3 regions of the Labrenzia sp. R5_0 genome follow, and region 2 is predicted to be linked to each of the others. Evidence: predicted binding sites of a transcription regulator. Region 2 holds the regulator's gene; each other region holds the start of a gene.

Region 1 (2,201 bases), 780 kb from region 2:
AGGAAGATCGAGGGAAGGGGGCGTCTTTGTCATGGTGGCCAGATTATTGCGGGCCACCGCGCCAGACGAGTTACCGCATAATTTATGCAGCATCCTGTTCTTCACGGACCAGCCGCGCAAACCGTCCGTCTGACAGCGGCAGGCGCGAAATCCGGATGATGCTCTCCGGGATGGTCATTTCCGGGAAATCGACGTGTTCCGTTCGGTAGACAATGTCAGGAGCATCCGGCTCGAACCAGCCATAGTCTGTCAGTCTGTGCTCTGTTGCCCGGATGCCTTCGGACGCAAAACGCCACAGGGGCCGGTTCAGAAACTCGTTCACCGGTGCGCGCCATTCGCAGGCACGCGGTACGGACATGGCCAGCAGCCTGTGTGTGAGGTCGCAGACCAGATGCACGGGAATCGCGGACCGGGAGACAAGATCAAGCAGGGCCTTGTCGGCGGCGCTCTCCGGACGTGCCCTCAGCAGACGGGTGATCTTCGCCCTGTTGCTGTCGTCCGGCTGCAACTTGCCACTCTCCCAGCGCGATATCCTCGTCTGCGAGACGCCGAGTTCATACGCCAGAGCTTCCTGCTTGACCCGGTTCAGTACGCGCCAGCGCCGCAGCGACGGTCCAAGACTGCTTTCAAGAACGGCGGTTTCTGTTTGCATGGTGCAAGTGTAACGCGTCCCGGGAATTTTTTGCAGCGGGAAAAGAAGGCACGGCTCACCTGAGCAGGTGTCCGCGCCACCTGCAGGATCAGCGATACTTCTCGATGAACGCGTCGATCGACAACTTGCGAAAATCGGGCAGCCGCTGCTTCAGCTCTTCATGGGACCAGTCCCACCAGGAGATATCGATCAGCGCCTGTTCCTGCTGTTCGGTAAAACGCCGTTTGATTTCCCTGGCGGCCACACCGCCAACAACGGTGTAGGGGGCGACATCCTTGGAAACGACTGCCCCGGCTGCAACAATAGCTCCGGTGCCGATCGAGACGCCGGCAAGCACCGTGACATTGTGGCCGATCCACACATCATGGCCAATGGTGACCCAGTCGTCCTTGCGCCACTGGAAGAAATCCGCGTCGTCTTCGCCAAGGTCATAGGCAGCAGCGCGGTAGGTGAAGTGATGCTGGGAGGCGCGCCAGGTTGCGTGGTTTCCCGGATTGATGCGGACGCGGCGGGCGATGGAACAGAACTTGCCGATGGTCGACCAGACGACATCACCTTCCTGCACGATATAGGAATAGTCCCCCATGCTGCTTTCGCGCATTTCCGTGCGTGCGCCAACCTCGGTCCAGATGCCGAGATCACAATTCAGCACCCTGGCCTCCGGGTGAATGTTCGGGGCTTCGGTCAGGGAAGGCTTCTGGGTCGGGGCGGACATGGATGCTCCATATAGCGTTGGAAGGAGTGCGGAAACGGTTTGTAGCCGTGTTGCTGGCGCCGGTCGTGACGCTTTGATGACACTGGCGTGACTCCCGTTACTTTTTTTGCATGCATCCACAGCGGTGAAAACGGCATTTGGCGGGTAGAAGCCTTGTATTTGAGCACTGATTTCCGAGTAAATTTCAGCCAGGCATGTGTGACGCCAAGGGGGCTCGGAAAGCGCTGAGAGCGCTGCGGAATTCCCGACGGAGATGGTTGTTCTGCCGATGCTTCAGGCAGGGATGTCATTGATTTGTCATAAAATTTTGGGCTCCCCGACAAAGGAATGTCATTTTTCTGTAATGGTCCGGTGGCTCTTGTCGCGCAGCACGACGAACACAACGGACAGGGCTGGCGCGTGATTCAATTTCAGGAAGTCACCAAGACCTTCGGGTCTCGGACCGCGGTCAACAAAGTAAGTTTTAATATCGAAAAACCGCAGATGGTCGGGATCATCGGTCGCTCCGGTGCCGGCAAGTCAACCTTGCTGCGCATGATCAACCGGCTGACCCCCGCCAGCGCCGGACAGATCCTGTTCGATGGCCGGGACATTCTCAGCCTGAAAGGCGGCATGATGCGCCGCTGGCAGCGCGACTGCGCCATGGTGTTCCAGCAGTTCAACCTGGTGCCGCGCCTGGATGTTGTCACCAACGTCATGTTGGGGCGCCTCAACGGTCACGGCACCTTGAAGAGCCTCTTCAACATCTTCAGCCAGGAAGACGTCAATTCCGCGCTTGGTGCGCTCGACAGACTGGGCATTGCCCAGGAAGCCACCAAGCGGGCCGAGGAGTTG
Region 2 (2,201 bases):
TCGATCGGCGCAACGGCCCTGAAAGCAGACATCTCGCCGGCTCCAGTGGTGGCTGCCAAGCCGCGCGTAGAGCCGATTGCAGAACTTGTTCCGATCTCGCAGCGGGCTACCATCCTGACGCTGACCGAGCGGACCTGCAAATGGCCGATTGGCGACCCGGCGACCGACGACTTCTACTTCTGCGGCCGCCAATCCGATGCCGGCGTCCCCTACTGCGCTCATCACTGCAAGATCGCGTATCAGCCGGTCGCCGACCGCCGCCGCGATCGCAAGACGATGGCTCAGGCAGGCTGATAGCCTCGCACCTAACCAATTCATGAGAAAGCCCGCCGATTTGGCGGGCTTTTTTTGTTTGGGCCTTCCATTGACCAGATGCCCGACCCCGAACAGTGACCTCCCACGGCTTGTTCTTGGCACCGCTCCATGCCGTTTCCGCCCCATCAAATCAAACCTTGTTTGACCGCTCCGCCACGACAGGGACCGCAGGATCAGCCCCGACACCGACACAACTGATGGGGTGGTCGCAGAAGAGAACCTTGCTCCGCGAAAGGCACATAACCGCTGAGAAACAAAAAGCCCGCTTGAAAGCGGGCTCCTTAATTCCATTCTGCAAGTTGCCCTCAGGCAGTGGCAGAGGTGAACTGGTCATTGAAGGCGTATCCGGCACCACGGACGGTACGGATAGGATCCTTCGCCTTGCCCTTGTTCAGAGCCTTGCGCAAGCGACCGACGTGAACATCGACAGTGCGTTCGTCCACGTAGACATCGTGACCCCAGACCCCATCCAACAGTTGTTCGCGGGAGAAGACACGGCCAGGCGATGTCATCAGGAATTCCAGCAGGCGGAATTCCGTCGGCCCCAGGTGTATTTCCTTGGTGTTGCGGCGAACGCGGTGCGTTTCGCGATCCAGTTCGATATCGCCGGACCGCAACATGCTGGACACCACTTCCGGGCTTGCCCGGCGCAGGATGGCGCGCACGCGGGCCATCAATTCCGGTACCGAGAAGGGCTTGACCACGTAGTCGTCGGCACCGGTCGCCAGGCCGCGGATGCGCTCTGCTTCCTCACCGCGTGCCGTCAGCATGATGACCGGCAGGCGCTCGGTGTCCTCGCGCGCCCGCAGGCGGCGGCACAGTTCAATTCCGGACAGGCCCGGCAGCATCCAGTCGAGCAGCAACAGATCCGGCAGGCTTTCCCGCAGGCGGATTTCCGCCTCGTCACCCCGGACACAGGACTCGACCGAGTACCCTTCCGCTTCCAAATTGTATCTCAATAGAAGGCTGAGCGGTTCTTCGTCTTCAACGATGAGCACCTTCGGCATACATCTCGCTCCAATTACCGCAACCGGCGCCGAAGCGCCGGCCGTTAAGATCTTCAGCAAATCCGACGATTACCGGCGGGTCAGACCGCGCCTGTTTCGTCGACCTTTGCCCGGTCTTCCGGCAAACGCTCGCCAGTGACCATGTAGTAGACGTTCTCGGCGATGTTCGTCGCGTGATCGCCGATGCGCTCGATGTTCTTTGCGCAGAACAAGAGATGGACGCACTGGGTAATGACCCGCGGGTCTTCCATCATGTAGGTCAGGAGTTCGCGAAAGATCGACGTGTAGATCGCGTCGACCTCGGCGTCGGCTTCCTGAACCCGGCGGGCGGCTTCCGCATCCTTTCGGGCGTAGGCATCCAGCACCTGCTTGAGCTGCGAAAGAGCGAGTTCCGTCATGTGCTCCACACCGATCGCGAGCTTCTTGGACTGCAAGTCGCTGTCGATGGCGATGACGCGCTTGGCAACGTTCTTGGCAAGATCGCCAACACGCTCCAGGTCATTGGCAATGCGCGTTGCGGCAGTGATTTCACGCAGGTCCTGCCCCATCGGCTGGCGGCGGACGATCAGCTCGATCAGCTTCACTTCAAGTTCGTTGTAAAGGCTGTCCAGACGGACATCGCCCTTGATCGTCGCCTTGGCAAGCTCCAGATCCTGCGACACCAGCGCGGACACCGCATCGGCGAAAGCCTTTTCGGCAATACCACCCATTTCGGCAACCTTGCCGGCCATGGCCGTCAGTTCGTCATCGTAAGCCGAGACTGTATGTTCAGACATCCTGTGTCCCCTTCAGAAACCTAAAAAATGCTTAGCCGAAGCGGCCCGTAATATAGTCCTGCGTACGCTTGTCCTTCGGATTGGTAAAGATGTCCTCCGTCAG
Region 3 (2,201 bases), on a different contig from region 2:
GCACCGCTCGGAATGGTGTTCTGGCTGTCCTTCCGCATTCAGTCCATGAGTGCCGGCGCAGCGCGGACCCTTTTCCTGGTCTACGCATCCGTAATGGGTATCTCCCTGTCCTCGATCTTCCTGGTCTACACCCCGGGCTCGATCGCTCAGGTCTTCTTCATCACCGCCGGTACCTTCGGTGCGCTGAGCCTGTTCGGCTACACCACGAAGAAGGACCTCTCCGGCTGGGGCTCGTTCCTGTTCATCGGCCTGATCGGTATCGTGATCGCGTCGCTGGTCAACATCTTCATGGCATCTTCCGCCCTGCAGTTCGCCATCTCCGTGATCGGTGTTCTGGTGTTCGCCGGCCTGACCGCCTACGACACCCAGCAGATCAAGGAAATGTACTACGAAGGCGACAGCGGTGAAGTCGCTACGAAGAAGTCCGTCATGGGCGCGCTGCGTCTGTACCTCGACTTCATCAACCTGTTCATCATGCTGCTGCAGCTGTTCGGCAACCGCGACTAAGCGCAGCCAAACTGAACAAACGGAAAAGCCCGGCCTTGTGCCGGGCTTTTTTGTGGCCGAACGACTGTCCGACACATCGCACGCCGACACTTGCGCCAATGGGCGTCAACGCAAGCCTTGCGCAAATCAATGGAATGAAGCGGCAGAACACTGCGCTGCCAGGCTTGGCCGAACCAATCGTCTGGTCCGCGGCCAGCGGGTAACCGACCAGCATCAGCCGGTCATTGATGCGACTATCAAGGAAATGCCTGTGACCGGATCAACGCAGGGGAAATGAACCTCACCCGGTCATCAGCTAACTGACCGAATGCCTGGTCAGGCGTCGACCACCCGAAGATGTTTTTTCTTCTCCAGAACCCTCAGCACCTGCGCCAGATCGTGGCCACGCTTCAGGATCATGCCCCCGGTCGCCACGACCGAATAAGCGCCCTGGCGGCGGGCCAGCTTCGGGTCCTTCTCGATCCTGTAAAGCGGCATTTCGGAAGATCTGCGAAACACGGAGAAGATTGCCCGGTCCTTCAGGAGGTCGATGGCATAGTCTCGCCACTCGCCGTCGGCGACCATGCGCCCGTAGAGCCTCAGAATGACATCGAGTTCGCGCCTGTTGAATGCAACAATGGGTTTGGGAGGGGGAGCCGGTTGATGTTGTGGCGACGGGCTTGCACCCGCACCACGCTGAAACGCGCTGTCGTCGGCTTCGCTCATTCCGCCTCCATTCCGTTCGCGGTTTCGCTGCTGACAGGTAACCGACAAGAGAATCGTCGGGAGACGCCTGTCACCTGGCTGTCATGATGCGTCTTCTTTAGCCATTCTGGCAAGCCCGCAACGTCATATTGACAGACAGAGGTCCGAAACCAGAGTAATTTTGCCAATAAGTTTTACGGGAAGAAGTGCAAAAACGAACGCAACGGCACTTTGCCAAGAAAGAATGCATAAATTTCCTTGATTTTGCCGCATTCCAGCCCTTGGCCAGCCATTTTAGACACCCATATTAGGATCATACCCTGATGGGTATGGCCCGTAGAAGCCGCGGAATGCATTAGCCCCCCAGCCCCCCGGGGTTTTTACTGGCCAACCAGATTTAGTGAGTCAAACATCAGGGCAACTGAAGGGCCGGCATTATGCCGGCCCTTTTCATTTGTGGACCTGCCTGTTCTTCTGCTTTCAAACTACTTCAGAAAATCCCTGAGGAACGACAGGAACCGCGCATCGGTTCCATAGGCGACATTGACCCGCATTGCCGGCTTCTGCCGGGTCTCGCGGTTCGGATAAAAGACGGCGCCCGGCGCAATGAAGATGCTTTGCTTGCTGGCAGCGGCGCACAGTTCCCTTTCATCCACATCATCGGGAAACTCCACCCAGAGATAGAACCCGGGTATGGAGCACTCACGCACAGACAACCCGATCGCCTCCAGCGTCCCGAAGGATGCCTTGTAGGCGTCTTCCACCCGGCTCCTGAGACGCCGCAGATGTCTCAGATAATGGCCGGCCTGCATCAGATTGAACACAAAGCGTTCGACGTGGTCGGATGAATTGACCACCGTCAGCATCTTGATATCGGCAAGTTGGCGGATGATGTCCGGATTTCCAGCCACGTAACCGCATCTGAGACTGGCCGACAGCGTCTTGGAAAAGGTGCCGAGATAAAGCACCCGCTCCAGCTGGTCCAGCGCTGCCAGCCTTGGCAGCGTGGC

Evidence for each region. The regulator PhoB, encoded in region 2, activates phosphate uptake and scavenging genes when phosphate is short. The targets are predictions, from matches to a motif close to TGTCATNNANCTGTCAT.
Region 1: a site for PhoB is predicted at 1,433-1,449, ahead of J7447_RS04740 (DapH/DapD/GlmU-related protein). Genes of this name have one in related genera too.
Region 3: a site for PhoB is predicted at 1,281-1,297, ahead of J7447_RS21935 (DUF2794 domain-containing protein). Genes of this name have one in related genera too.

Annotation. Positions count from the first base shown of each region.
Region 1 covers NZ_JAGHRK010000001.1:1,022,774-1,024,974, forward strand. The annotation lists gene J7447_RS04730 (HD domain-containing protein) at 1-93, opposite strand, end outside; gene J7447_RS04735 (helix-turn-helix transcriptional regulator) at 83-652, opposite strand; gene J7447_RS04740 (DapH/DapD/GlmU-related protein) at 741-1,367, opposite strand; gene phnC (phosphonate ABC transporter ATP-binding protein) at 1,767-2,201, shown strand, end outside.
Region 2 covers NZ_JAGHRK010000001.1:247,095-249,295, reverse strand. The annotation lists gene J7447_RS01160 (GcrA family cell cycle regulator) at 1-294, shown strand, start outside; gene phoB (phosphate regulon transcriptional regulator PhoB) at 621-1,322, opposite strand; gene phoU (phosphate signaling complex protein PhoU) at 1,403-2,098, opposite strand; gene pstB (phosphate ABC transporter ATP-binding protein PstB) at 2,130-2,201, opposite strand, start outside.
Region 3 covers NZ_JAGHRK010000004.1:430,679-432,879, reverse strand. The annotation lists gene J7447_RS21940 (Bax inhibitor-1/YccA family protein) at 1-507, shown strand, start outside; gene J7447_RS21935 (DUF2794 domain-containing protein) at 823-1,212, opposite strand; gene J7447_RS21930 (PLP-dependent aminotransferase family protein) at 1,677-2,201, opposite strand, start outside.